DNA from 4 places in the Streptomyces sp. NPDC031426 genome. Region 1 is predicted to be linked to each of the others. Evidence: riboswitches for the same ligand, from Rfam matches in the RefSeq annotation. Region 1 holds a riboswitch; each other region holds the start of a gene.

Evidence for each region. A riboswitch is a leader RNA that binds a small molecule or an ion and turns the genes downstream of it on or off. The one in region 1 is predicted to bind cyclic di-AMP.
Region 2: another riboswitch for cyclic di-AMP. It lies ahead of ACZ5NH_RS17685 (M23 family metallopeptidase); the one in region 1 lies ahead of ACZ5NH_RS28590 (M23 family metallopeptidase).
Region 3: another riboswitch for cyclic di-AMP. It lies ahead of ACZ5NH_RS24715 (C40 family peptidase); the one in region 1 lies ahead of ACZ5NH_RS28590 (M23 family metallopeptidase).
Region 4: another riboswitch for cyclic di-AMP. It lies ahead of ACZ5NH_RS23765 (transglycosylase SLT domain-containing protein); the one in region 1 lies ahead of ACZ5NH_RS28590 (M23 family metallopeptidase).

The regions. Positions count from the first base shown of each region.
Region 1 is NZ_JBVIJE010000015.1:119,290-126,567, forward strand. Features, by position in the region: gene ACZ5NH_RS28575 (DNA gyrase/topoisomerase IV subunit A) at 1-2,129, opposite strand, end outside; gene ACZ5NH_RS28580 (M16 family metallopeptidase) at 2,437-3,831, shown strand; gene ACZ5NH_RS28585 (M16 family metallopeptidase) at 3,828-5,216, shown strand; cyclic di-AMP (ydaO/yuaA leader) riboswitch at 5,428-5,589, shown strand; gene ACZ5NH_RS28590 (M23 family metallopeptidase) at 5,602-6,348, shown strand; gene ACZ5NH_RS28595 (GntR family transcriptional regulator) at 6,548-7,234, shown strand.
Region 2 is NZ_JBVIJE010000007.1:451,375-458,652, reverse strand. Features, by position in the region: gene trmB (tRNA (guanosine(46)-N7)-methyltransferase TrmB) at 1-498, shown strand, start outside; gene ACZ5NH_RS17695 (PrsW family intramembrane metalloprotease) at 541-1,866, shown strand; gene ACZ5NH_RS17690 (aldo/keto reductase) at 1,973-2,917, opposite strand; gene ACZ5NH_RS17685 (M23 family metallopeptidase) at 2,989-4,014, opposite strand; cyclic di-AMP (ydaO/yuaA leader) riboswitch at 4,024-4,170, opposite strand; tRNA gene ACZ5NH_RS17680 (tRNA-Met) at 4,490-4,563, shown strand; gene ACZ5NH_RS17675 (dihydrofolate reductase family protein) at 4,620-5,753, opposite strand; gene ACZ5NH_RS17670 (MarR family winged helix-turn-helix transcriptional regulator) at 5,832-6,353, shown strand; gene ACZ5NH_RS17665 (GTP cyclohydrolase II) at 6,436-7,068, shown strand.
Region 3 is NZ_JBVIJE010000011.1:277,873-285,150, forward strand. Features, by position in the region: partial or broken gene ACZ5NH_RS24710 (SLAC1 family transporter) at 1-182, opposite strand, end outside; gene ACZ5NH_RS24715 (C40 family peptidase) at 424-1,614, opposite strand; cyclic di-AMP (ydaO/yuaA leader) riboswitch at 1,644-1,749, opposite strand; gene pcrA (DNA helicase PcrA) at 2,055-4,538, shown strand; gene ACZ5NH_RS24725 (M23 family metallopeptidase) at 4,581-6,104, opposite strand; gene ACZ5NH_RS24730 (esterase/lipase family protein) at 6,327-7,178, opposite strand.
Region 4 is NZ_JBVIJE010000011.1:93,738-101,015, forward strand. Features, by position in the region: gene ACZ5NH_RS23755 (FAD-dependent oxidoreductase) at 1-210, shown strand, start outside; gene ACZ5NH_RS23760 (HAD family hydrolase) at 338-1,150, shown strand; gene ACZ5NH_RS23765 (transglycosylase SLT domain-containing protein) at 1,320-1,814, opposite strand; cyclic di-AMP (ydaO/yuaA leader) riboswitch at 1,818-1,999, opposite strand; gene ACZ5NH_RS23770 (polyprenyl synthetase family protein) at 2,603-3,613, shown strand; gene ACZ5NH_RS23775 (LolA family protein) at 4,183-5,382, shown strand; gene ACZ5NH_RS23780 (ABC transporter ATP-binding protein) at 5,454-6,485, shown strand; gene ACZ5NH_RS23785 (ABC transporter permease) at 6,472-7,278, shown strand, end outside.

The DNA of each region.
Region 1 (7,278 bases):
ATGACCTTCGCGCCCTCGGTGAGCTTGATGCCCGCCATACCGCCCGCCGGACGGCCCTGCGGGCGCACGATGGACGCCTGGAAGCGCAGCAGCTGCGCGTCGTCGGTGATGAAGACCAGGTCCTCCTCACCGGTGCGCAGCTCCACCGCGCCGACGATCCGGTCGCCCTCCTTCAGCGTGATGACCTCCAACTCGTCCTTGTTGGACGGGTAGTCGGGCACCACGCGCTTGACGACGCCCTGCTCGGTGCCGAGCGCCAGGCCCGGGGACGACTCGTCGAGCGTGGTCAGGCAGACCACCGTCTCGTCGTCCTCCAGGGAGACGAACTCCGCCAGCGGCGCGCCTCCGGAGAGGTTCGGCGCGGTCGCCGTCTCCGGCAGCTGGGGCAGGTCGACCACGTTGATGCGCAGCAGCCGGCCCGCCGAGGTCACCGCGCCGATCTCGCCGCGCGCGGTCGCCGGGACCGCCGAGACGATCACGTCGTGCTTGACGCGCTTCCCGCCGGCCTCCTCCGGGAACGGCTCCGCCGTCGCCGTACGGGCCAGCAGCCCCGTCGAGGACAGCAGCACCCGGCACGGGTCGTCGGCCACCTGCAGCGGCACCGCCGCCACCGGGGCGCCCGCGGACTCCAGCAGGACCGTACGCCGGTCGGTGCCGAACTTCTTGGTCACGGCGGCCAGTTCGTTCGAAACCAGTTTGCGCAGCTCCGCGTCGGACTCCAGGATCCGGGTCAGCTCCGCGATCTCCGCGGTGAGCCTGTCCTTCTCCGCCTCCAGCTCGATGCGGTCGTACTTGGTGAGCCGGCGCAGCGGCGTGTCGAGGATGTACTGCGTCTGGATCTCGCTCAGCGAGAAGCGCTGCATCAGGCGCTCCTTGGCCTGCGCGGAGTTCTCGCTGGACCGGATCAGCCGGATGACCTCGTCGATGTCGACCAGCGCCGTCAGCAGACCCTCGACCAGGTGCAGCCGGTCGCGCCTCTTGCCGCGGCGGAACTCGCTGCGGCGCCGCACCACGTCGAAGCGGTGGTCGAGATAGACCTCCAGCAGCTCCTTCAGGCCCAGCGTGAGCGGCTGGCCGTCCACCAGCGCGACATTGTTGATGCCGAAGGACTCCTCCATCGGGGTCAGCTTGTACAGCTGCTCCAGGATCGCCTCCGGCACGAAGCCGTTCTTGACCTCGATGACCAGGCGCAGGCCGTGCTCGCGGTCGGTCAGGTCCTTGACGTCGGCGATGCCCTGGACCTTCTTGCTGTTGACCAGGTCCTTGATCTTCGCGATGACCTTCTCCGGGCCGACCGCGAAGGGCAGTTCCGTGATGACCAGGCCCTTGCGGCGGGCGGTCACCGCCTCGACCGAGACCGTCGCGCGCATCTTGAAGGTGCCGCGGCCCGTCGCGTACGCGTCCCGGATGCCGTCCAGGCCGACGATCCGGCCGCCGGTGGGCAGGTCCGGGCCCGGGACGTGCTTCATGAGCGCGTCCAGGTCCGCGTTCGGGTGCCTGATCAGGTGGCGGGCGGCCGCGATGACCTCGCGCAGGTTGTGCGGCGGCATGTTCGTCGCCATGCCGACCGCGATGCCCGAGGAGCCGTTGACCAGCAAGTTCGGGAAGGCGGCGGGCAGCGCCACCGGCTCCCGCTCCTGGCCGTCGTAGTTCGGCGCGAAGTCGACCGTGTCCTCGTCGATCGACTCGGTCATCAGGCTCGTCGCCTCGGCCTGCCGGCACTCCGTGTACCGCATGGCGGCCGGCGGGTCGTCGTTGCCCAGCGAGCCGAAGTTGCCGTGGCCGTCGACCAGCGGCACGCGCATGGAGAAGGGCTGGGCCATGCGCACCAGGGCGTCGTAGATCGACGCGTCGCCGTGCGGGTGCAGCTTGCCCATGACCTCGCCGACGACACGCGCGCACTTCACATAGCCGCGGTCGGGGCGCAGGCCCATCTCGTTCATCTGGTACACGATCCGGCGGTGCACCGGCTTGAGGCCGTCACGGGCGTCCGGCAGGGCGCGCGAGTAGATGACCGAGTACGCGTACTCGAGGTAGGAGCCACGCATCTCGTCCACGACGTCGATGTCGAGGATCTTCTCCTCGTACGAATCGTCGGGCGGCGGGGTCTTCGTGCTGCGGCGGGCCATCGCTGCCGGCTCCTTGCTACTGAAGCGTTTGATGGATCTGACGCGGACCATTGTGGACCGCGGCACTGACAACCGGGGCCATGGCCCGGTCTTCCACGGTCCGCCCGGCACCGCAAGGCGCACCGGACCGGCACCGCACAGTGCCCGCCGGCCGTCCTGCGGGCACGCGAGTCGCAGGCTACGCGATCCGCTGTGGGCGTACGTCCCGCGGGAACTTCGCCGAGGCCCCGCACGGTTTGCATACAGTGGCAGGAACGGCAGGAAAACCGCGGTTTTCACAACCGCCTCCGCTCGCGAAGGGATGTACATGCCCATGGGTCACACGACCACAGCCGAGGCAGGCTCCGGGGGCCTGACAGCGACCGAGCACCGCCTGGCCAACGGTCTGCGCGTGGTGCTCTCCGAGGACCACCTGACCCCGGTGGCGGCGGTCTGCCTCTGGTACGACGTCGGCTCCCGCCACGAAGTCAAGGGGCGTACCGGCCTGGCTCACCTTTTCGAGCACCTGATGTTCCAGGGCTCGGCGCAGGTCAAGGGCAACGGTCACTTCGAGCTGGTGCAGGGCGCCGGCGGCTCGCTCAACGGCACCACCAGCTTCGAGCGCACCAACTACTTCGAGACCATGCCCGCCCACCAGCTGGAGCTGGCGCTCTGGCTGGAGGCCGACCGCATGGGCTCGCTGCTGGCCGCCCTGGACGACGAGTCCATGGAGAACCAGCGGGACGTCGTCAAGAACGAGCGCCGCCAGCGCTACGACAACGTGCCCTACGGCACCGCCTTCGAGAAGCTGACCGCCCTGTCGTACCCGGAGGGCCACCCCTACCACCACACGCCGATCGGCTCGATGGCGGACCTGGACGCGGCCACCCTGGAGGACGCCCGCCAGTTCTTCCGCACCTACTACGCGCCGAACAACGCGGTGCTCTCCGTGGTCGGCGACATCGACCCCAAGCAGACCCTCGCCTGGATCGAGAAGTACTTCGGTTCCATCCCGTCCCACGACGGCAAGGCCGCCCCTCGCGAGGGCTCCCTGCCGGACGTCATCGGCGAGCAGAAGCGCGAGGTCGTCGTCGAGGAGGTTCCGGCGCGCGCCCTGATGGCCGCCTACCGCCTTCCGCACGACGGCACGCGCGCGTGCGACGCCGCCGATCTCGCCCTGACCATCCTCGGCGGCGGCGAGTCCTCCCGCCTGTACAACCGGCTGGTCCGCCGCGACCGTACGGCCGTCGCGGCCGGCTTCGGCCTGCTGCGCCTCGCCGGCGCGCCCTCCATGGGCTGGCTGGACGTGAAGACCTCCGGTGACGTCGAGGTGCCGGTCATCGAGACCGCCATCGACGAGGAGCTGGCCCGGTTCGCCGAGGAGGGCCCCACGGCCGAGGAGATGGAGCGCGCCCAGGCCCAGTTGGAGCGCGAGTGGCTGGACCGGCTGGGCACGGTCGCCGGCCGCGCCGACGAACTGTGCCGGTACGCCGTCCTGTTCGGCGACCCGCAGCTCGCCCTCACCGCCGTCAAGCGCGTCCTGGAGGTGACCCCCCAGGAGGTCCAGGAGGTCGCCCAGGCCCGTCTGCGCCCCGACAACCGGGCGGTCCTGGTGTATGAGCCGAAGTCCCCGGAGCAGGCCCCGGACGCCGACGTTCCCGAGGACCCGGAGCAGGAAGCCACCGTAGAGGCCGGTAACGAGAACGAGGAGACGGCCAAGTGACCGAGCTCGCCACCATGGACTTCCATCCCCAGCCGCAGGCCGGCGAGGCCAGGCCCTGGGCGTTCCCGGCGCCCGAGCGCACCGCGCTCGACAACGGCCTGACCGTGCTGCGCTGCCACCGCCCCGGCCAGCAGGTCGTCGCCGTCGAGGTGCTGCTGGACGCGCCCCTGGACGCCGAGCCGGCCGGCCTGGACGGCGTCGCCACGATCATGGCGCGGGCCTTCTCCGAGGGCACCGACAAGCACTCCGCCGAGGAGTTCGCCGCCGAGCTGGAGCGCGCGGGCGCCACGCTGGACTCGCACGCCGACCACCCCGGCGTCCGGCTCAGCCTGGAGGTCCCCGCCTCGCGCCTGGCCAAGGGCCTCGGCCTGCTCGCCGACGCGCTGCGCGCGCCCGCCTTCGCCGACAGCGAGGTGGAGCGGCTGGTCCGCAACCGCCTGGACGAGATCCCGCACGAGCTGGCCAACCCCTCCCGCCGGGCCGCCAAGGAGCTCTCCAAGGAGCTGTTCCCGGTGGCCTCGCGCATGTCGCGGCCCCGCCAGGGCACCGAGGAGACCGTCGAGAAGATCGACGCCGCCGCCGTACGTGCCTTCTACGGCCGGCACGTACGCCCCGCCACGGCCACCGCGGTGGTGGTCGGCGACCTTACCGGGGTCGACCTGGACGCGCTGCTCGGCGACACCCTGGGCGCCTGGACCGGCACGCCGGGCGAGCCGCGGCCCGTGCCGCCGGTGACCGCCGACGACACCGGGCGCGTGGTCATCGTGGACCGGCCCGGCGCCGTGCAGACGCAGCTGCTCATCGGCCGCGTCGGCCCCGACCGGCACGACCGGGTGTGGCCCGCCCAGGTGCTCGGCACCTACTGCCTCGGCGGCACCCTCACCTCCCGCCTGGACCGGGTCCTGCGCGAGGAGAAGGGCTACACCTACGGTGTGCGCTCCTTCGGCCAGGTCCTCCGGTCCGCACCGGACGGCACGGGCGCCTCGATGCTCGCCATCAGCGGCTCCGTGGACACCCCCAACACCGGCCCGGCGCTGGAGGACCTGTGGAAGGTGCTGCGCACCCTCGCGGCGGACGGTCTGACCGACGCCGAGCGGGACGTGGCCGTGCAGAACCTCGTCGGGGTGGCGCCGCTGAAGTACGAGACCGCGGCGGCCGTCGCGAGCACGCTGGCCGACCAGGTCGAGCAGTACCTGCCCGACGACTTCCAGGCGACGCTCTATCAGCAGCTGGCCGCGACGGGCACGGTGGAGGCCACGGCGGCCGTGGTGAACGCCTTCCCGGTGGACCGTCTGGTGACCGTCCTCGTCGGTGACGCCTCCCAGATCAAGGCACCGGTGGAGGCACTCGGCATCGGTGAAGTGACGGTCGTGGCGGCCGAGTAACCGCACGCGCGTGGGGCCCTGACGGTCTTTGGACCGTCAGGGCCCCTGCCGTTCTCACTCCCTTACCGGGATGCCCGATTTGAGGCGGAGGTTGCCTGTCTGCCCTGTGGGATGCGCTACAAAAGCCTGGATCCGTTTGGGGTTCGAAAGCAGGCTTACGTAGCGTCACCCGGGCTGTTCGTCGGTAGCAGTGCGCCGCACCCGCGGCACCGGACAGCCATCGCCGAGTCCCCGTACGGCGCGAGCCAGGGGAGCCGGGGACCCACGCAGTCCCTGGGGTGAATCGGGCGCCCGCGCTTCGCGAGGGGACCCGTAGGAGACCTTCCTGCTCCGAACCCGTCAGCTAACCCGGTAGGCGAGAGGGAAGGAAAGGACCAGCCACTCCATGGCGTTCATGTGCGCCACCGGGAAGCACCGCAAGCCCGGCCGGGTCAAGCGCACCACCGCTCAGGCGGCAGGCATCGCGGCCCTCACCACCACCGGTGTCATCGGCACCCTGGCCGCCTCCCCGGCGCTCGCCGCCGAGAACACCGTGGAGCAGACCGGCCTCACGCCGGTCCTCACCCTGAGCGACGACGTGGCCGAGCACATCGACGCGCAGGCCGCCGCGCAGCAGCGGGCCGCCGAGCACAAGGCGGCCGAGGAGGCCGCGGCGAAGAGGGCGAAGGAGGAGCGCGAGGCCAGGGCCCGCGCCGCCCGGGAGGCCGAGCGCAAGCGCCTGATGAGCACCTTCGTCGCCCCGATCGCGAACTCCTACGTCTCCACCGGCTACAAGGCGAGCAGCTCGCTGTGGTCCTCCGGCACGCACACCGGCATCGACTTCCACGCGGCGAGCGGCACCCCGGTGCACGCGGTCGGCTCCGGCACCGTCGTCTCCACCGGCTGGGGCGGCGCGTACGGCAACCAGATCGTGATCAGGATGGCCGACGGCATGTACACCCAGTACGGCCACCTGTCGTCGATCGGCGTCTCGGTGGGCCAGCAGGTCACGCCGGGCCAGCAGATCGCCCTGTCCGGCGCGACCGGCAACACCACGGGCCCGCACCTGCACTTCGAGGCCCGTACGACCCCCGACTACGGCTCGGACGTCGACCCCGTCGCCTACCTCCGCAAGCACGGCGTGAACGTCTGACGCCTCATCGCCTGGCATGCGAAGCCCCGGCTCACCGAGCCGGGGCTTTCGTCGTCTTTTCACGGGCGCCACCCGATCCGCTGACCAAAAAATATCCATGGATTCCGGCCCGCCGTCGGAAATTCCGGCTCATTGGAATAGAGTCACGGAACAGGCGTCCATCGTCGACGTTTCACGGGGATTAAAGCGGAGGTCGGTCATGCGTATTCCGGCGCACTCGGTGTGCACGGCCATCCGGGACGACATCGTCGCGGGGGTCTACGAGCGCGGCGGCCGGCTGACCGAGGAAGTCCTGGCCCGCCGCTACGGCGTCTCGCGCGTCCCCGTCCGCGAGGCCCTGCGCACCCTGGAGGCCGAGGGCTTCGTGGTGACCCGCCGGCACGCGGGCGCGTGCGTGGCCGAGCCGACCGAGCAGGAGGCCGCCGACCTGCTGGAGATGCGCCTGCTGCTGGAGCCGCTCGGGGCCGCCAGGGCCGCCCAGCGGCGCACCGAGGCCCATCTGAAGGTGCTGCGCGGCCTGGTCAGGCTGGGCCAGGAGCGGGCCCGCAGGGGCAGCAGCGACGATCTGCGGTCGCTGGGCGGCTGGTTCCACGAGACGCTCGCCCAGGCCTCGGGCAGCCCCTCGCTGACCGCGATGCTCAGCCAGCTTCGGCACAAGATCGCCTGGATGTACGCGGTGGAGGCGCCGTCGAGCCCGGTGGACTACTGGACGGAGCACGGCGCCATCGTCGACGCGGTGGCGCGCGGCGACGGGGAGCGTGCGCGGGCGCTCACGGCGCTGCACACCGAGCGCGCGACGGCCGTGCACCGGCTGCGCTTTTCCGGGGCCGGCGAGCGTGTGAGGACTTCGCAACATGCCGTAAACATGTCGGGCCTGCGGCATTAACACGGGCGCCGTATACAAAGAAGAGGTATTCGGCTGCGCAGTAT
Region 2 (7,278 bases), on a different contig from region 1:
GCGCAGATGGCCGCCGCCGACCCGGACACCAACATCCTCGCCGTCGACGTGCACACCCCGGGCCAGGGCAATCTGCTGGCTCTCGCCGACCGGAACGGGCTGTCCCACGTCCGCGTGGGCAACGGCGACGCGATCATCCTGCTCCGCGAGATGCTCACCCCCGACTCGCTCGACGGGCTGCGGGTCTACTTCCCGGACCCCTGGCCCAAGAAGCGGCACCACAAGCGGCGGCTCATCCAGCCCGAGTTCCTGACGCTCGCCGCGACCCGGCTGAAGCCCGGAGCGATCGTGCACTGCGCGACCGACTGGGAGCCGTACGCCGAGCAGATGCTCGAGGTGCTCAGCGCCCATCCCGACTTCGAGAACACGCAGGCGGGCGGCGGTTTCGCCACGCGCCCCGAGTTCCGGCCGCTGACCCGTTTCGAGGGGCAGGGACTGGACAAGGGACATGTGGTGAACGATCTGCTCTTCCGTCGCGTACCGCATCCGGGCCGGTAAACCGCTCCAGCCCCGCGTCCCGACACCGTTAGGGTCGATGCCGTGGCCACCAGTCCTCCGTTTCCGACGTATCCCCCGGGCCCGCACAGCCCCGTGCTGCTCCGCCATCCGCACTGGTGGCAGCGCAGGTGGGTGCGGTACGGAGCACTGATCACACTGCTCGCGCTGTCCGGTCTCGTCATCCTCGCGCTGGTGCGCAGGCAGACCGGCACCGAGGGATTCCTCGTCGGGCTCGGTCTCGCCGTGCTGCCCGTGCCCTGGCTGATAGCCGCCTTCCGGTGGCTGGACCGGGTGGAGCCGGGGCCCTGGCGGAACCTGGTCTTCGCCTTCGCCTGGGGGGCGTGCGCGGCGGCGCTGATAGCCATCGTCGCCAACAGCTTCGCGACCAAGTGGATAGCCACCGCCACCGCCGATCCGGCCGGTGCCGACACCCTGGGCGCCACCGTGATCGCGCCCATCGTGGAGGAGTCCGCCAAGGCCGCCGCCGTCCTGCTCGTCTTTCTCTTCCGCAGACGTGACTTCACCGGGGTCGTCGACGGGGTGGTGATAGCGGGCATCACCGCCACCGGGTTCGCGTTCACCGAGAACATCCTCTACCTGGGTACGGCCTTCGGCGCCGACCAGGTCAGCGGCGGCCCCGGCATCGCCTCCGTCACCGCCGCCACCTTCTTCGTGCGCATCGTGATGTCCCCGTTCGCGCACCCCCTGTTCACCACCCTCACCGGCCTCGGCTTCGGCTTCGCCGCGTTCTCCGCCGAGCGGCAGCGCGCCCGGCGGGTGCTGCTGCCGCTCGGCGGTCTGCTGCTCGCGATGAGCATGCACGCCTTCTGGAACGGCTCCTCCACCTTCGGCGAGTTCGGGTTCTTCGCCGTCTACGGCGGATTCATGGTGCCTGTGTTCGGGCTGCTGACCTGGCTCGCGATCTGGACCCGGCAGCGGGAGCTGCGGACCGTGCGGGCGGAGCTGGCGGCGTATGTGCTGGCCGGGTGGCTGGGGCCGGCCGAGCCGCTCGCGCTCGGGTCGATGCGGGCGCGGCGGACGGCCCGTGACTACGCCCGGCACCACGGTGGCCGGCCGGCGGCGCGGGCGGTGGCCCAGTACGAGGCGTACGCCACCTCGCTCGCCTTCCTGCGGCACCGGGGACGCAAGGGGAAGGCAGGGGCCGACTTCGTCCTACGGGAGCGGGAGCTGCTGGACGAGCTGTGGCAGCGGAGGGAAGCGGCCCGGCCGGCGTTGGAGTACGCCGCGCGAGTTGCTCCGCAGGTTCGGCCGATGTACGCGGCGCCCGTGCCGGCGCCTACGGCGTATGGGCCGGGTTACGGCTATCCGGCGGTGCCCTACTCCGCTTACAACCCGTACCAGTACTAGCCGGTCGGGTGGCGGAGGGTTCGGCACCGCCGGAATCCGCCGTCGTGGCTGAGCGCCGTCGCGGCGGAAAGAGGTCAGCTGTCGGCCGGAGAAGTCACCGGAAGGGTCAGGCCGACGCCTTCGTCAGGCTCGCCACTTCCTCGTCCGTCAGCTTCAGGTCCACCACGCCCAGCAGGGCCGGGAGCTGGTCCAGTGTGCGGGCCGAGGCGATCGGGGCGGTGATCGTCGGCTGGGCCGCGAGCCAGGCGAGGGCGACCGTGGCGACGGGGGCGTCGTGGGCGGCGGCGATCTCGTCGAGCGCCGCGAGGACCTTCTGGCCGCGCTCGGACTCGGCGTACTCCTGGGCGCGGCCCGCACGGGCGCTGTCGACCTTGCTGCCGGGGCGGTACTTGCCGGTCAGGAAGCCCGCGGCGAGGGAGAAGTAGGGCACGGAGGACAGGCCCTCCTTGGCGGCCAGGTCCTGCAGCGGGCCCTCGTAGGTGTCGCGGGAGACGAGGTTGTAGTGCGGCTGGAGGGCGACATAGCGGGCCAGGCCCTCGCGGTCGGAGAAGTCGAGCGAGGCCTTCAGGCGCTCGGGGCTGATGTTGGAGGCGGCGATGTGGCGGACCTTGCCCGCCTTCACCAGCTCGTCCAGCGCGCCGATGATCTCCTCCACCGGGATCTCGGGCTTGTCGAAGTGGGTGTAGTAGAGGTCGATGTAGTCGGTGTCCAGGCGGCGCAGGGAGGCGTCGGCGGCGGCCTTGATGTTGGCGGCGGACAGCCCCTGGAACTCGGGGTGCTGGCTGACCTTGGTCGCGATGACGACGCGGTCACGGTTGCCTCGGGACTTGACCCACTTGCCGATGACCGTCTCGGACTCGCCGCCCTTGTGGCCCTCGATCCAGGCCGAGTACGAGTCGGCGGTGTCGATGAAGTTGCCCCCGGCCGCCGTGTAGGCGTCGAGGACGGCGAAGGAGGTCTCCTCGTCGGCGGTCCAGCCGAAGACGTTGCCGCCGAGGCAGAGCGGGAAGACCTCGAGGTCGGAGGAGCCGAGTGTGCGCAGAGAAGTCATGCTCTGCATCAACACCGGCGACAGATGATCGCATTCCGCCGCCGGTGCAAAGTCCCACGGACAGACGGCTGTCAGGGGGTGAGGCCCTTATCGCGCAGCCAGGGCGCCGGGTCGATGGCGGTGGCCTGGCCGTTCGGGTGGACCTCCAGGTGCAGGTGCGGGCCGGTGACGTTGCCGGTGGCGCCGACCCGGCCGATGACCTGGCCGGTGGAGACCTTCTGGCCGACGGAGACGTTGATCGAGGACTGGTGGCAGAACCACAGCTCGGTGCCGTCGTCCAGGGTGATGACGGTGCGGTAGCCGTAGGCGCCGGCCCAGCCCGCCTCGGTGACCGTTCCGCTGTGGACGGCCTTGATGAGGGTGCCGGTGGGGGCGGCGAAGTCGAGGCCGGTGTGGTAGCCGGAGGACCACATCGCGCCGGGCTGCCCGAAGGTGCCGGTGATCGTGTACGAGACGACCGGCAGCGTGTACTGCTTGGCCAGCTCGGCGAGCCGCTTGGCCTCGGCGGCCTTCTCGGCGTCGGCCTCCGCCTGCTGCTTGGCGGCGGCGGCCTTGGCGGCGGCCGCCTTCTCCGCCTTGGCGGCCGCGTCGGCGGTCTGCTGGTCGGCGGCGGCGATCGCGGCGGCGGTGGCCTTGCTGTCGGCCCGGCCCTTCTGCTGCTCGGCCTGGGCCATGATCCGGTTGCGCAGGGCCTCGCCGGCGTTGCCGCTGTCGGCGCTGTCCGTGCTCACGCCCACCTTGCTGAGGCCGGTGGTGGCCTGGTGCGCGTCGGAGGAGCCGGCGCCGAAGATGTGCTCGACGGAGTCCAGATCCGGCAGGGAGATGGAGACCGGCGGCTTGCCGGTGTTCGCGCTGGCCATGCCGCCCGCGCCGACCGCGGCCATCACGCCGACGCCGAGGACGGTGGAGCTGCGCGCGAAACCGCCGCGCTGTTTGGCGACGCGGTGCCGGCCGCGGAGCGGGGCGACGGAGTCCTCGGTGGGATTCCACTCCTCCCAGGGCCCCTCCTCGGCGCGGTAGGCACCGTAGCCGAAGGTCTCCGGCTGGGCTTGCGGGGGCATGAACGGGGCTTCTGGGACGGGCCGGTTGGACGCCACGCGGGCGTGCTCCTTTCCTTCCTCCGCCTACCGGGTTAGCTGACGGGTTCGGAGCAGGAAGGTCTCCTACGCGCGTATACCAACTGCGGCATTCGCGCGATTCACCCCAAGGTGGTGGTTCCCCGGCTCCCTTGCGGGATTCGGCGCGTGCGCACGGAGCCGTCTCTTGTGACGGCTGGGACGACCGCGCTGCGTTATCGAACGTTAATAGACCCGACAGCCACTTTCCAAGCCGTTCGGCTTGATCATTAAGGTTTTCGGCCGTGGACTTACCGGTCAGGAACCCTGCAAATCGGGCGAGTTGACCACCTTACATGAGTGTCGGCATTTTTGATGGTGTCTCAGATGTTATGCGGAGGGCTGCCGTCCGGTCACCGTCCGTGAAGCCGATCACCGCGACCACGGGCCGGCGAGGGGGCGCGGGCGGTGTGGCGCCGAGGGGGTGAGCGTGTGGTGTACAGTAGAGACACAACGACGCGGGGTGGAGCAGCTCGGTAGCTCGCTGGGCTCATAACCCAGAGGTCGCAGGTTCAAATCCTGTCCCCGCTACTGAAGGCTCAGGGCCCGGAATCCAAAGGATTCCGGGCCCTGAGTGTGTGCGCGGCTCAGCCCAGCAGATGCCGGTTCGGCGCCTTGGCGAGTTCCTCCAGCTCGGGCAGTGCGACGACATCCCCACCCCCCTTGACCAGCACCCCCGTACCGTCGGCTCCCGCGACGAACGTGTCGGGCTCCTGCCACGCCGTGACCACTCGCCGTACCCCCGCCCGAAGGATCAGCTCGGCACAGGCCGCGGGCCGCGAGGCACGCCGGGCACACGGCTCCAGGCTGCTGTACACCGTGGCACCGGCCAACCGGGGATCCGCCGGGTCGACCTTCGCCAGGGCGGCCTCCTCCGCATGGACCACGGGATCCTCGCCCTCCCGGGAGTGGCCGCGAGCCAGCTCCGTACCGTCGGCTGCGACCACCACCGCGCCGACGCTGAACGCCGTCTCCGAGGGCGGGCACAGCGCGGCGAGTTCACAGGCGGTGCGCAGCCAGTGCCGGTCGGCGGCGGTGGCGGCCGACCCGGTGCCGGGGGCGGTGGGCTCGTAGCGCATGAGGACCACGTCCTCGATCCGGCGGGTCTCGGTCAGGCGCAGCCGGCCGGCCTGATAGCCGCCGGGGCCGAACAGGCGAGGCGCGGCCGGGTCGCCGACGAACAGCGGCGCGAGGACGAGCTGGAGCTCGTCGGCGAGACCCAGCTGCAGCAGCTGGGTGTGCACCGTGCCGCCGCCCTCGACCATGAGCCGTCCGACTCCGCGCACGTCGTGCAGGTGGGACAGCAGGGCCCGCCAGTCGAGGCCGGGGCCGAGCGGGACGACGTCGGCGGTGTCGCCGACGCGGCGGACCGTCCGCTCGGCGCCCTGGTCGGTCGTGTAGACGAGCTTGTCGCCGCCGGTGTGCCAGAAGTTGGCGTCGGGGTCGAGGTCGCCGGTGGCGGTGACGGTCACCTTGAGCGGGTACTCCGGCTTGCCCGCCCGGACGCGGGCGGCGCGTCGCTCGGCGGAGTTGACCAGCAGCCGCGGGTTGTCGGCGCGGATCGTGCCGGCGCCGATCAGGATGGCGTCGACGGAGGCCCGTACCGCGTCGACCCGGTCGAAGTCGGCCGGGCTGGACAGCAGGAGCCGGTCGGGGCTGGTGTCGTCGAGGTAGCCGTCGAGGGAGACGGCGGCGGACAGCAGCACGTACGGGTACGACATCGGCGCGGTCTCCTGCGAGGCGAGGCTCGGTTGAAGGTCGATCTTGGTTCAAGTTTGAAACAAACTTACACTGGCGGCATGACGACCCGCTGGCTCACCCCCGAGGAGCAGCGCGCCTGGCGCGCCTATCTCGCCGCGACGCACCTCCTGGAGGACGCGATCGACCGACAGCTCCAGCAGGACGCCGGCATGCCGCATCTGTTCTACTCCGTGCTGGCCAACCTGTCCGACGCGCCGGACCGGCGGCTGCGGATGACCGACCTCGCCGAGTCACTGAAGATCACGCGCAGTCGGCTGACCTATGCGGTGACCCGCCTCGAGCGGGACGGGCTGGTGCGCCGGGAGGACTGCCGCTGGGACAAACGCAGCAGCATCGCCGTGCTGACGGACGAGGGGATGGCCGCCCTGGAGCGTACGGCACCGGGCCACGTCGAGACCGTGCGCGCCATCCTGTTCGACCGGCTCACGCCGGAACAGGTGGGGCAGCTGGAGGAGATCTGCACCGGGATCGCGGGCGGCCTGCAGGGCGACGGCGCCGAGTGCGGAGCGGAGGACGTGCCCTGGCGGCGGCGTTCCTCGTGTTCCTCCTCCGACGATTGATTGCTTTAAGTTTGAAGCATGAGGTAGGGTCCCCCGAGTACGCTGCTTCAAATCTGAAGCAGCAGCCTCCGGAGGGACCCGCATGCCCGACACCCCCGCCGCCACGCCGCGCGCCCGCGTCCGGGTTCCGCTGCGCTTCCACGACGGCTACAGCGTCGACGCCGAACTCGTCACCTTCCACGGCCTGGCCGACGGCCAGGAGCACGTCGCCGTGGTCCTCGGCGACCCCACCCCCGGCACCGTCCCGCTGGTGCGCCTGCACTCCGAGTGCCTGACCGGCGACGTCTTCGGCTCCGCCCGCTGCGACTGCGGACCCCAGCTGCGCGAGGCGGTCGAGCGCATCGCCGACCGCGGCGGCGTCCTGCTCTACCTCCGGCAGGAGGGCCGCGGCATCGGTCTCTACAACAAGCTCGACGCGTACGCCCTCCAGGACCAGGGCCTCGACACCTACGAGGCGAACGCCGCGCTCGGCCTGCCGGAGGACGCCCGCGACTACACGGCCGCCGCGCAGATGCTCGCCGCCCTCGGCATCGGGGAGCTGGACCTGCTGTCCAACAATCCCGACAAGGCCGAGCAGTTGCGCGCGCTGGGCGTCGTGGTCCGGGACCGGGTGCCGACCGGCGTCTTCACCACGGCCCACAACGTCCGCTACCTGCGCGCGAAGGTCGTCCACACCCGCCACACCCTGCCCCTGGCGGACCTCAACGCGGGCTGACCTCGGCGGACAGTGGGCGATGGGCGGATCTGTTCCACCCGCTCGGCTGCCCCCCATCATCCGACCTGCGGGTCGCGTTCCGACGCGGTACGACGGCCGGAACAGATCTGCCGATCATCGCCTGCGCCGGACGCCCGGGAGGGCCAGCGCCGGGAGGGCCGCCAGGGACAGGAGGGTCGCAGCGACGGCGTAGCCGCCTGATCAGGGGCG
Region 3 (7,278 bases), on a different contig from region 1:
TCGCGGCAGACAGCGCCGCCACCGCCATCATCCCCATCGGGAACACCGTCGCCCAGCGCAGCACGTGGTAGCCGGGCCGCCTCGGCGGCCAGCAGGACGACGTAGCAGACCAGATCCAGCACGAGCAGCGCGACCGTCGCGGTGCGCAGCACGCCGCGGTCGTCGGCGTTCCACAGGTACATGCCCGAGTCCCCGTGGACGCAGGAAGGCCGGCACATCCCGCGCATCGACGCAGGAACGGCCGCACGCGCGCGGGGACGCGGAAAACGCCCGTACGCGCGCATCGGCACGTGATGAGCCGACGCGCGCCCGGAGGCCTCAAGGCGAGGCCCCCAAGCCGCCGGCACCTGCGCGCGTGGTCCGGCAATTCGGCGGCACGCGCGCGTGGAGCGGGGCGCGCCCGTGCCCGGGGTGGGTGGTCAGTCAGCCCGGGCGGACCACGCTGTGGATGATCGACTCGCCGCCGTAGTAGATCGACTCCTCGCGGACGTACGCGCCCGGCTTCGGGGCGTGGATCATCATGCCGTTGCCTATGTAGACGCCGACGTGGCTGATGTCGTCGTAGAAGAAGATCAGGTCGCCCGGCCGCGCGTCGGCGAGCGAGACCGTGGTGCCCGCGTTGACCTGGTCGTACGTGGTGCGCGGGAGGCTGACGCCGGCGGCCTTCCAGGCGGCCTGGGTGAGGCCCGAGCAGTCGTAGGAGTCCGGCCCGGTGGCGCCCCACACATACGGCTTGCCGATCTGCGCGCGGGCGAAGGCGATCGCCTTCTCTGCCTTCGTGTCGTACGAGCTGGACGTGCTGGACGTGGTGGTGGACCCCGTCGAGCCGGAGCCCGTCGAACCCGATCCGGAGCCGGACCCCGTGGCGGTGGACGACGACGAGGACGAGTCGGCCTGCTGCTGAGCCGCCTGCTGCTTCGCCAGCTCGGCCGCCTTGCGCGCCGCCTCCTGCTCCTTCTGCCGCTCGATGGCGGCCAGCCGCGCCTTCTCCTGGGCCGTCAGCTGCGACAGCAGTTCCCGCGCCGAGGCCAGTTTCTTCTGCACGGTTGCCTTGGCGGTCTGCAGGTCGTGCTGCGAGTCGCTCAGCGTCTGCAGGCTCTCCGCGGCCTCCCGCCGCTTCTTCATCGTCGCGGCCTGCTCGCCGATGAAGTCGTCGACCGCGCTCTTCTCCCGCGAGGTCAGCCGATTCATCAGCTGGGTCTGGTCGAAGTAGTCCTGCGGGTCGTTCGCCAGCAGGAAGGTGGCCGTGTCCGGAGCGGCGGCGCCGGTGCGGTACTGGGCCGCGGCGAAGGAGCCCAGCTCCTCACGGGCCTTGTTGAGGCGTGCCGTGCGCCGGGCGACGTCCTCGCGCAGGGCGTCGACGCGGCCGCGCTGTTTGCCGGTCCGCTCCTTGGCCGCGTTGTACTTCTGGGTCGCCGACTCCGCCTGGCGGTAGAGATCGTCGACCTTCTTCTCGACCTCCTCCAGGGTCGGCTTGGCGCGATCGGTACCCGGGGCGGCCTCCGCGGTCTGCGAGAGCACGGCCATGGAGGTGAGGGCGGCGGTGGCGAGGGCGGGAGCGCGAAGGCCGGTTCCGATGGTCCCGCCGGGGCGCGGCTTGCGGTGCGACGCCAAGAGAGGCGACTCCTTCCAGTGGGCCGCCTACCGGGTTAGCTGTCGGGTTCGGGCGGTGGTTCGGAAGGGTTGCCCTACGGCGGCGTCCCAGGTGGGAGCCGGCCGATTCACCCCAAAGGTCGGTGGGTCCCCGGCTCCGGGCGCCCTGCGGGGCACGCCGGACTCGGCGGGGGCCGCGCGGCCCGGCGAGGTTCGCCGGTAGGGGTCGTGCGGCCCGAACGCACGCTAGCCAACTCGTGTGACTCCTGTGAAGGTTGGTGCGTGATATGTCCGATACATTTTCGTGACCTGAGCCAGGTTTCGCTTCTGAGTCATCGGACGGTGCCCCTCTGTGAGCAGGGCGCGGGCCGTTCGACGGCGAAGATCAACTGCTTTCCGGGGCGGCCGTGTTCCGGGGACGGCGACCGGTTGTCGGTGGGGAGCCCTAGACTCGTAGAGCGATGAGCAGCCTCTTTGACGACAGCTTCCTGGCGGACCTCCAGGCCCCTCGCGGGCGCGAGGAGGAGCCCCCGCCGCCGCCCGAGGACGATCACGCTCCGGAGCCGCTTCCGGACGATCTGTTCGGCGGGAAGTTCGACGTGCCGCCGGACCGGGACGCGTACTACCGCGACGGCGCCCCGCGTCCCGCCCTCGACGCGGCGGCGCTGCTGGAGGGGCTGAACGACAACCAGCGCGCCGCGGTCGTGCACGCCGGCTCCCCGCTGCTCATCGTCGCCGGCGCCGGCTCCGGCAAGACCCGTGTGCTCACCCACCGCATCGCCCACCTGCTCGCCGAGCGGCATGTGCACCCGGGCCAGATCCTCGCGATCACCTTCACCAACAAGGCCGCGGGCGAGATGAAGGAGCGCGTCGAGCACCTCGTCGGCCCGCGCGCGAACGCGATGTGGGTGATGACCTTCCACAGCGCGTGCGTGCGCATCCTGCGCCGGGAGAGCAAGAAGCTCGGTTTCACCTCCAGCTTCTCCATCTACGACGCCGCCGACAGCAAGCGCCTGATGGCCCTGGTCTGCCGCGACCTGGACCTCGACCCCAAGCGCTTCCCGCCCAAATCGTTCAGCGCGAAGATCAGCAACCTGAAGAACGAGCTGATCGACGAGGAGGACTTCGCCGCCCAGGCCACCGACGGCTTCGAGAAGACCCTCGCCCAGGCCTACGCGCTCTACCAGTCGCGCCTGCGCGAGGCCAACGCGCTCGACTTCGACGACCTGATCATGACGACGGTCAACCTGCTGCGTGCCTTCCCGGACGTCGCCGGGCACTACCGCCGCCGCTTCCGGCATGTCCTCGTCGACGAGTACCAGGACACCAACCACGCGCAGTACGCGCTCGTGCGCGAACTCGTCGGCACCGGCGAACACAGCGAGGACATCCCGCCGAGCGAGCACGACCTCCCGCCCGCCGAACTGTGCGTCGTGGGTGACGCGGACCAGTCGATCTACGCCTTCCGGGGCGCGACGATCCGCAACATCCTCCAGTTCGAGGAGGACTACCCGAACGCGACGACGATCCTGCTGGAGCAGAACTACCGCTCCACACAGACCATCCTGTCCGCCGCCAACGCGGTCATCGAGCGCAACGAGTCCCGCCGCCCGAAGAACCTGTGGACCAACGCCGGCCAGGGCGCGCGGATCACCGGTTACGTCGCCGACACCGAGCACGACGAGGCCCAGTTCGTCGCCGACGAGATAGACCGTCTGGTCGACGCGCGCGAGGCCAGGGCGGGCGATGTCGCCGTCTTCTACCGCACCAACGCCCAGTCCCGTGTCTTCGAAGAGGTCTTCATCCGCGTCGGCCTGCCCTACAAGGTCGTCGGCGGGGTCCGCTTCTACGAGCGCAAGGAGGTCCGGGACGTCCTGGCCTATCTGCGCGTCCTCGCCAACCCCGAGGACTCGGTGCCGCTGCGCCGCATCCTCAACGTGCCCAAGCGGGGCATCGGCGAGCGCGCGGAGGCGATGATCGACGCCCTCTCCCAGCGCGAGAAGATCAGTTTCCCGCAGGCGCTCAAGCGCGTGGACGAGGCGTACGGCATGGCCGCGCGCTCCACCAATGCCGTCAAGCGGTTCAACACGCTGATGGAGGACCTGCGCACCATCGTCGAGTCCGGTGCGGGTCCCGCGACCGTCCTGGAGGCGGTGCTCGAACGCACCGGCTACCTGGCCGAGTTGCAGGCCTCCACCGACCCGCAGGACGAGACCCGCATCGAGAACCTCCAGGAACTCGCGGCGGTGGCCCTGGAGTTCGAGCAGGAGCGCGGGGAGGGCGAGCAGGGCACGCTGGCCGACTTCCTGGAGCAGGTGGCGCTGGTCGCCGACTCCGACCAGATTCCCGACGAGGACGAGGAAGGCTCCGGCGTCATCACCCTGATGACCCTGCACACCGCCAAGGGCCTGGAGTTCCCGGTCGTCTTCCTGACCGGCATGGAGGACGGCGTCTTCCCGCACATGCGCGCCCTCGGCCAGACCAAGGAACTGGAGGAGGAGCGGCGCCTGGCCTACGTCGGCATCACACGCGCGCGGGAGCGGCTCTACCTCACGCGGTCGGCGATGCGCAGCGCCTGGGGCCAGCCGTCGTACAACCCGCCCTCCCGCTTTCTGGAGGAGATCCCGGCCACCCATGTGGACTGGAAGCGGACGGGAGCGGCGGCGCCGGTGTCCTCCGGCCCGGCCTCCGGGATCGCGGCCTCGCTGTCCTCGACCCGCTCGCGTTCCTCGGCGTCGGGTGCGTCCGGGTTCGCCACGCGCCGCACCACGGAGAAGCCGGTGGTTGCCCTCGCCGTCGGGGACCGGGTCACCCACGACCAGTTCGGGCTCGGCACGGTCGTCGCCGTGAAGGGCACGGGCGGGAACGCGGAGGCGACGATCGACTTCGGCGACGCCAAGCCGAAGCGACTGCTGCTGCGGTACGCGCCGGTGGAGAAGCTGTAGGGGAGAAGCCGTAGGGGGTCTGGGGGCGAAAGTCCCCGGGCTCTACGTCGGGTCGAGCCCGTGGCTCCGCAGCCACGGCAGCGGGTCTATGGCCGCCCCGCCCGCGGGCCGCACCTCGAAGTGCAGGTGCGGGCCGGTGGAGTTGCCGGAGTTGCCGGAGTAGGCGATCGGCTCGCCGGCCTTGACGGACGTCCCGGAGGCGACGCGGTAGCTGGACAGATGGCAGTACCAGGTCTGCGTGCCGTCCTTCGCCGTCACGATCATCATGTTGCCGTAGGCGCTGTTCCACTTGGTGGAGACGACGCCGTCGGTCGCGGCCATCACCGTGGTGCCGTACGACACCGGGAAGTCGATGCCCGTGTGCACGGACATCCAGTTCACCCCCGCCTGGCCGAAGTAGGCGCTGAGCCCCTTCTGCGTGACCGGCAGCACGAACTTGGGGCGCAGCCGCTCCTTGAGCGCGGCCGCCGCAGCGGCCTTCTTCTGCTCCAGTTCCTGCTGGTTCTTGAGGTCGATCCGCTCCTGCGTCCGGCTCGCCCGGTCGGCGAAGTCATGGGCGCCCGCGGACAGGGTGTTGAGCTGGGTGTCCAGCTTGCTGTTGGCGACCGAGGCCTTGACCGCGTGCGTGTCCGAGGCGGAGGCCGTGGTGTCGTGTCCGTTGTCGGTCAGCGCGCCGACCGAGGCGGCGGCGATCCCGGCGACGCCCATCACACAGACCGAGGGGACGGCGATGGTGAGCAGCGCGGAGCGCTTGGCGGTCGTACGCCGGCGGGAGCGCCCGGCGCTGCGCGAGCCGGCGCGGGGCGTCGGCGCGATGTCCTCCTGGTCGTCCAGCAGCTCGGCGGCGGCCTGTTCACCCGCGGTGCCCGACGCGTCGTCCCCGACCTGCTGTTCGTCGAAGGCGGTGTCCTCGTAGGGGACCTCGTCGTAGGGGACCTCGTCCTCGTACGGGGTCTGCCCGTACGGAACCTGCGGGAAGGCGCCGGTCGCGTGCGGGTCGCCGACCTGGTCGAAGGTGGCGGTGGCCTGCTGGCCGAACGGTTCGGCAGGCTGCTCGGCCTCCACTGGCGTGGCCTGGCCGCCGGAATTCCACTGTGTGGCGTCGAAGGTACCCGACTCGAAGGTCTGGGTACCCCACGCCCATTGCTGGGTCGGCTGGGCGATCCCGGACTGGTCGGGCTGCAGCCAGGCGCTCGCGTCCCACTGGCCGCTGATGTCGTTGCCCGTCGCCTGGGCGGGGATCGTCCAGGCGGTGGAGTCGTAGACGCCGGAGTCGTAGGCGGCGTGGTGCTGGGCCGCGTACGGGTCGTAGTTCGGGGTCTGGCCGGTCTGCCACTGCGTGCTGTCGTACGCGCCGGTGCTCTGCTCGCCGGGCAGGCTGCCGAAGAGCGGGTCGGTGGCGAAGGTGCCGGTGCCGTCCGGAAAACCGGTGGCCTCGTAGCCGCCGTACGTGGTGAAGTCGCCGTAGGGGGCTCCATGCGTCCCGTACGGCGCGTAGTGCGCGGCGGAGGCGTCTGAAGCCGGGGCCGGGGTGGTCATGGTCCCCGACGGGTGACGGTCGTTCACCAACTTCTCTTTCGCCTCGACAACAGGGGCTGCCAGAGCAGTGCGGTGACTGTACCCGCCGGTACCTGGACGCGACAATCTTCGGCTGGTTTCGCGCCCGCCGGAAACGGGCATTCGGCGGCGTTTCGGGGGGCGCAGGACACGAGTTTGGCCGAGAGTTCGATTGGTGTTCGATGTGCGGTGACTGTTCGTCACCTGTGCGTCACTCCGATGCCGGACAGATCACGCCACCGTGAGACCGTCGGCGACCCGGTCCCCGGCGTGCGGGGAGTCGAGGGCCTCGCGTATCCCGGCCGCGACGGCGGGATGCACGGGCAGGGCGAGATGTCCGATGCCGGTCACCCGGACGTTCTGCGCGTCGAGGTCGGGGTGCTCCAGGCAGGCCGTCTCCAGCGGCACCATCACGGAGTCCAGGTCACTCCAGAAGCTGACGAACCGGGTACGGCAGCCGGGCGCGGGCCGGGCCAGCTCCTCGATCACCCCCGAACCGGGCCGCATCTGGCGCACGATGGGATGGGCGTTGGCCAAAGGTGCCGCACTGGTCCCCGAGTGCGGTGTACCCAGCGTGACGAGGATGCGCACCCGCAGGTCACCGCCCAGACACTGCACGTAATAGCGGGCGATCAGCCCGCCGAGGCTGTGCCCCACGATGTCGACCTGGTCGCTGCCGGTGCGCTCGCAGATCTCCTCGACGTGCCGGCCGAGCAACTCGGCGGCGGCGCGGATGTCGCAGGTCAGCGGGGAGTAATTGAGCGATACGACCCGCTGCCCGCCGTGCTGCGCGAGGTTGCGGCGCAGCAGCAGGAACACCGAGCGGTTGTCGATGAAACCGTGCAACAGCACCACCGGCGGGCCGGAGCGGACCGGCAGCCGGGCGGTGCCGTCGCCGGCGGGCAGAAAAGGGGCGCGGCGCTCCTGGGTGAGGCCGGTCGGATACAGCAGGAGATGGCAGGCCAGGATCGCGGCCTCCAGGGCGGTCGCCTTCAGCAGCGCCACGGAGATTCCGGCGAGTCTGCCGGGCCACAGGCGCCGGCAGAACGGGAGAAAGAGCGGCAGTACCCCGGTGACCTTCATGGGCCGACCTCCTGTCGGCACACCGGAGGACGGCTCGATCCCCCGTGTGCCCTCATGTCCCACCATGTGATTTCCCCCTCGCCGCGCACCGTAAAACTGC
Region 4 (7,278 bases), on a different contig from region 1:
ATGGACTTCCTCGGGCACGAACTGCGCACCCGGCTCGCGGTAAGCCGCGGCACGCCGAAGCTCGGACCCGGCTTCGTCTCGTCCGTTCCTGGCCTGTACTTCACCGGTCTGCCGGCGGCGTCGTCGTACGGACCGGTGATGCGCTTCGTCTGCGGCACGGAGTTCGCCTCACCGCGCCTGACGAAACACCTGGCGGCGGCCCACGGCTGAGACCTCCTGCAAGCCCTGTCGCCCTTCTCAACGAGGAGCCGACGGGCACTACTTGGGGTGGACCAGTACGTAAGTGCGCAGGGCGACAAGGTGAGTCGGTGGGGCTCAGTATCCGTATTCTCTGATCATGGCAGCCTCCCCCACATATTCACTGATCGCCACCGACTTGGACGGAACACTGCTGCGCGGCGACGACACCGTCTCCGACCGGTCGCTCGCCGCGCTCGCGCGGGGGGCGCGGGCCGGTGCCCGGCACCTGGTGGTGACGGGCCGCCCGGCCCCGCGGGTGCGGCCGCTGCTGGCGCACCTCGGCTGCACGGGGCTCGCGGTGTGCGGACAGGGTGCACAGGTGTACGACGCCGGGACCGGCCGCCTGCTGTGGTCGGTCCGGCTGGACCGGGAGCTGGCCGAGACGGCGCTCGGCAAGATCGAGGCCGAGGTGGGGCAGGTGTACGCGGCCGTCGACCAGGACGGGGTCGACGGGCTCACGCTCATCGAGCCCGGGTACCGGATGCCGCACCCGACCCTGCCCGCGGTGCGGGTCGGCCGGCGCGACGATTTGTGGTGCGCGCCGATCAGCAAGGTGCTGCTGCGCCACGCATTCCTGTCGGACGACGAGTTGGCGGAAGCGGCGCGCGCGGTGGTGGGCTCGCTGGCCACGGTCACCATGTCGGGGCCGGGGACCGTAGAGCTCCAGCCGTCCGGGGTGACCAAGGCGACCGGTCTCGCGCTGGCTGCCGAGCGGCTCGGGGTCGCGGCGGAGGAGGCGCTGGCGTTCGGCGACATGCCCAACGACATCCCGATGTTCGACTGGGCGGGACATGGGGTCGCCATGGCCAACGCGCATGGCGAACTGAAGGCGGTGGCCGACGAGATCACTCTGTCGAACGAGGACGACGGCATCGCCGTCGTCCTCGAAAGGCTGTTCCCGACCGACTGACCGGCACATCAGTACGCGGCCGTCCTCGGTCCGTACGCAGCCGTCCCCGGCCCGTAGTCGGCGTCCTGGTGCACGACCGTCTCGGGAAGAAGCGACGGCCGCCCGGTGCGCCCCTCCGTCAGGTGTGGGCGCACCGGGCGGCCGATGCCGTGCCGGCCGGCGGGACCGGTCAGTACGCGCTGGACACGTTGTCGATGGACCCGTACCGGGCGGCGGCGTAGTTGCAGGCCGCGGTGATGTTGGCGACCGGGTCGTACGGATTGAGGGCGGTGCCTGCCACGTGGTACGCGTTGAAGGTCGGGTCGATCACCTGGAGCAGCCCCTTGGACGGGATGCCCTTGGCGGCGTTGGAGTCCCAGAGGTTGATGGCGTACGGGTTACCGGAGGACTCCCGCATGATGTTGCGGTAGATGCCGTTGTAGGTGCCCGGGATGCCCTTCTGGGCCATGATCGCGAGGGAGTGGCGGATCCAGCCGTCGAGGTTGTTCGGGTACCCGGCGAGGGTGGTGGAGGCCGGCTTGGTGGTCGTCGTGCCGGTGGCCGCGGAGGCGCCGGCGGCGCCGATGAGCGGCAGGGCGAGGACGGCGGCTCCGGTGCCGACGACGGCGAGGGTGCGGGTGAGACGGTTGGTGCGGGGGCGGCGGTGCCGAGCGGCAGAAGGCATGGGAAGTCCTCTCCGTCGCCTACGAGGTGAGCTGTCGGGTTCGGGCGGGGAGGTGCCCGGCCGCGCCTTCGTGAGAAGGCACGGCTTCACCCCTAGCCGTCCCGGTGCGGCGTATGCCGACCGGTCAGGCGACTTACCTGGGTCCCCCGCTCCTGCCGTACGAATGAGTTCGTCGATGGGTCACACGGGCGGCGGCAGGATTCGGCGTCCGCCCGACGGCCCGGAACGTATGCGAGAGCACATGTCCGAAACAAGTACCTGATGCGCACAATGCACTATTTGACCTTGGTCTGTGTCATATGGGGTACTTGATCCTTTGCGGCTGCCAACCCTCAACTCGCGGACGGTGCAAGGGGGGAAGGGGGTTCGGTGGGCGTTCGGTGCCAGAGGTCACCGTGACCCAATTCACTAAATAACAAAGTATTTCAAATCGGACAAGATGGATTCGAGTGGATCGGTGGAAGCCCGCGGCGGACGCCGTGACGGAGCCCATGGCGGAACCCGTGACGGAACCCCCGGTGTGGCGCCCGTCGTTGTCCGGGGTGTAGGCATTACTCCGCTCGCCCCTCGGTTCGCGACAAAGTGTGTGGGTTCCTGTTAAGTCGACAAATGTCCGCTCTTATTACTTGATCAAAAACATACCGGTCGTGATCTGATACCGCCCAGGCTGGACCGGTGGGCGCTATCGGTGATCGAACAGGGACCGGATACGCTGACTTGAGTGATGGCAGCGACCTATCGACAAACCGTGTAATCGCCAGCAGACACCAGCAGACAGGAGACCCCTCGTGACCGTCGTCGGGCCGTTCGGGCTGAGCGTGCGGGACCAGGCTCTGGAAGCCGATGTCCAGGCCGGATTGGCGGCTGTCGAGGAAGGCTTGCTCGAGGCCACCAAGAGCGAGGTCCCGTTCATCACGGAGGCCGCGCAGCACCTCGTACGAGCCGGCGGGAAGCGGTTCCGGCCGCTGCTCGTAATGCTCGCGGCCCAGTTCGGCGATCCCTACGCGCCGGGCATCGTGCCCTCGGCCGTGGTCGTGGAGCTGACCCACCTGGCCACGCTGTACCACGACGACGTCATGGACGAGGCAGCCGTGCGGCGCGGCGTGGACAGCGCCAACACCCGCTGGGGCAACTCCGTCGCGGTCCTCACCGGCGACTTCCTCTTCGCCCGCGCCTCCCAGATCCTCGCCGACCTCGGCCCCGAGGCGGTCCGGGTGCAGGCCCTCGCCTTCGAGCGGCTGGTCACGGGCCAGATCCTGGAGACCGCCGGTCCCTCCGACGGCCGTGACCCGGTCGAGCACTACCTGGACGTGCTCGGCGGAAAGACGGGCTCGCTGGTGGCGGTCTCGTGCCGGTTCGGCGCGATGATGTCCGGTGCCGACGAGACGGTCGTGGACGTGCTCACCCAGTACGGCGAGCGGCTCGGGGTCGCCTTCCAGCTCGCCGACGACGTCCTGGACATCGCCTCCGACTCGCAAGAGTCCGGCAAGACCCCGGGCACCGACCTGCGCGAGGGCATCGCGACCCTGCCCGTGCTCCGGCTGCGCGAGCGGGCGGCCCGGCTCGGCCTGGCCGAGGACATCGCCCTGTGCGAGCTGCTGGACTCCGATCTCAGTGACGACGCCCGACACGCCGAGGCGCTGGTCGCGCTGCGCGCCCACCCCGCGCTGGAGCAGGCCCGCCGGGACACCGTGCGGTACGCGGAGGAGGCGCGGGCCGCGCTGGCGCCGCTGCGCGAGTGCGACGCCAAGGCCGCGCTGATGGAGCTGTGCGACGCGGTGGTCCACCGCGCCGGCTGACCGGACGCCTGTCACACACCGCACCACAGCTCCGGCCGCGCCCCGGGCGCGATTGCGGGTCCTCCGTCGCGCCGGGATTCCGGCCGTGCGCCTCGCAGCGTTCAGGCCGTGCGCCCGGGGCACGCTTCCGGCTGTCCGTCACTCCGCGTTTCCGGCCGTGCGACTCGCCGCGTTCAGCCCGCGAGCCCCGGGATGTCTCCAGCCGTGCCCCTCGCCGCGCTCAGGCCGTTCCACGGGCCGCTGGGTCGGCGCCCTCGGCATGCCTCCGGCCGCCCGTCGCGCAACTCCTCCAGCTCTGCGATCCGTACGCCCATGAGTCCGTACGCCCCCCGCGCTCCCGTACGGCCCCCCTTTCCGGTGAGACCCCTACGGGTTGGGGGAGTTCCTGCTCCCGCGTGTCATACCCCAGTCGTATGCGGAGTTGGCCCCGAGGTCTGACGCTTCTTCATGGCCGATTTGGTGAGATGGAAACCACGGAATTCACCACCCCTCACCGATTCGGGTGAGAATGGCGGCTCTGATGGACCAGCGTGAGAACAGCCGCCGCCGACGACGGAGGTAAGGCACACATGGCACCGTACGAATCCGACGACGCAGTGGACGCCGCTCGGGACGAGGAGCGGCACGCCCGACGCCGCAGGACGGCCCGTTACGCGGTCCCGGTCGCCGTGGTGGGGGTCGCCGCGGCCACGATCGGTCTGGTCCCGGCGCTCGCCGCTTCCGGTGACCCCGACCTGCCCAGGATCACCGCACAGCAGCTCATCGAGAAGATCGCCAAGTCGGACGTGCAGCAGCTGTCCGGCACCGTGCGCACCGACACCGACCTCGGCCTGCCCGACCTCGGTGGCCTGGCGAACAACCTGGCCCCCGGCGCCGGCAAGGGCTCCGGCGACGGCTCCTCCGCCGACCCGCAGTCCCAGTTCACCTCGCTGGTCTCCGGCACGCACACGTTGCGCGTCGCCGCCGACGGGCCCGAGAAGCAGAAGCTGTCGCTGCTGGAGAGCGGCTCCGAGTACAGCCTCATCCACAACGGCAAGAACGTATGGGGCTACAACAGCAGGACCAACGAGGTGTACCACGGCACCTCGGCCGACTCCGGCAAGGACCGCAAGGCCGAGACCCCGGCCACGCCGAAGGACTTCGCCGACCAGGCGCTGAAGTCGGTGGACGGCACCACGTCCGTCACGGTCGACGGCACCGAGCGGGTCGCCGGCCGCGACGCCTACAAGCTGCTGATCAAGCCCAGGCAGTCCGGCACCACGGTGGGCGCCATCAGCATCGCCGTCGACGCGAAGACGGGCATGCCGCTGAAGTTCACGCTGACGCCGAAGAGCGGCGGCGCCGCCGTCCTCGACGTGGGCTTCACCCAGGTCACCTTCGGCCGGCCGGCCGGCTCCACCTTCGCCTTCACCCCGCCCAAGGGCGCCAAGGCGACGGAGGAGAAGCAGGACTCCGCGGCTCGCAAGCACGCGGCCCAGCCCGGCGAGGACTTCGCCAAGGGCATGAACGGCGCCGATGTCCTGGGCAAGGGCTGGACGTCCATCGCCACCTTCGACAGCGGCGCCAAGGGCGGCCTGCCGACCGGCTCCCGGGGCGGTGACCTCGGCGGCTTCCTCGGCTCGCTCGGCGACAAGGTCTCCGGCAAGTTCGGCAAGGGCACGGTCTTCTCCACCCGCCTGGTCAACGCCCTGATCACCGACGACGGCAAGGTCTACGCCGGCGCGGTGACCAAGGACGCCCTGGTGAAGGCGGCGAACGCGGGAAAGTGACCCCGTCCGGGAACTACGGACCGTGACCGTACGTTCACTCTTCAAGGGAGGCGCGGATCGAGGGGGAGCCGATGGACGGACCGTCCGCCATGGAGCGGGAGGCGGGGGAGGCGCGGAAGCGTGCCCCCGGGCAGGCGGAGGCCGCGGGGAAGCCTGCTCCGGGGCCGACGGAGGCGAGCGTCATCGCCACCCGCGGCCTCACCAAGCGCTACCGCGGCGGACAGCTCGCCGTCGACGGCCTCGACCTGACCGTCCCGGCGGGCAGTGTCTTCGGCTTCCTCGGTCCGAACGGCTCGGGCAAGACGACCACCATCCGCATGCTGATGGGCCTGATCGAGCCCACGGCGGGCACGGCACACGTGCTGGGCCGCCCGATGCCCCGAGCGGACCGGTCCGTCCTCCCGCAGGTCGGCGCGCTCATCGAGGGCCCCGCGCTGTACGGCTTCCTCTCCGGCCGGGACAACCTGCTGCGCTACGACGCCGCCGACCCGACCGCCGACCCGCGCACCCGGCACGCCCGCGTCGCCGCCGCCCTGGACCGGGTGGGCCTCGCGGCCGCCGCGGGCAAGAAGGCGAAGGCGTACTCGCTGGGCATGAGACAGCGCCTCGGCCTGGCCGCCGCGCTGCTCCAGCCGCGCCGGCTGCTCGTCCTGGACGAGCCCACCAACGGTCTCGACCCGCAGGGCATGCGCGAGATCCGCGCCCTGATCCGGGAGCTGGCTGCCGACGGCACGACCGTCTTCCTCTCCTCCCACCTCCTCGACGAGATCGAGCAGGTCTGCACCCACGCGGCGGTCATGGCGCGGGGCCGGCTCATCACCCAGGGCGCGGTGGCCGACCTGGCGGCCGGGGCGCGCGGCCGGCTGGTGGTGACCACCCCGGATCCGGCCGAGGCGGCCCGGGTGCTGAAGGAGCAGGGGGTCGGGGACGTCACCGCCGACGGCGACCGGGTCACCGGCGAGCCACCCGGGCGGGACCTCGCCGAGGTGAACGCGGCCCTGGTCGCGGCGGGGGTCCGGGTCCGGGGGTTCACGGTCGAACGGGCCTCGCTGGAGGACGCGTTCGTGGCACTGACGGGGGAGGGCTTCGATGTCGCGGGCTGACACGGCCTCGGTGAGCGGTACGGGTCCCAGGTCCGGGACGGCCCCCGCATCCGCAGTGCGTCGGCCGAGCCCGCTGTGGACGTTCGGGCTGCTGCGCAGCGAACTCGTCACGACCCTCCGCCGCTGGCGCACGCTCGCCCTGCTCGGGGTGCTGGCCGCCGTGCCGGTGCTGGTCGGGATCGCGGTGAAGATCCAGACGCGGGGCGGCAGGACGGTGGACCACAGCGGCCAGGGCCCGGCGTTCATGACGCAGATCACCAACAACGGCCTCTTCCTGGTGTTCACGGCACTGGCCGCGACCCTGCCGTTCTTCCTGCCGATGGCGGTCGGGGTCGTCGCGGGCGACGCGATAGCCGGCGAGGCGGGGGCGGGCACCCTGCGCTATCTGCTCGTCGCCCCGGCCGGCCGCACCCGGCTGCTGCTCACCAAGTACACGACGGTGATGGCCTTCTGTCTGCTGGCCACGCTGGTCGTCGCCGGCTCGGCGCTGATCGTGGGCGCGCTGCTCTTCCCGCTGGGCGACCTGACGACCATATCCGGCACGCAGATCAGTTATGCCGAGGGCCTCGGCCGGGCCCTGCTGATCGCCCTGGTGGTCGCCGCCTCACTGGTCGGCGTGGCGGCGCTCGGTCTGTTCGTGTCGACCCTCACGAACAGCGGCATCGCGGCGATGGCGACCACCGTCGGCCTGGTCATCACGGTCCAGATCCTCGACCAGATACCCCAGTTGCACGCGCTGCGGCCGTACCTCTTCTCGCACTACTGGCTGTCCTTCGCCGACCTGGTGCGCGAC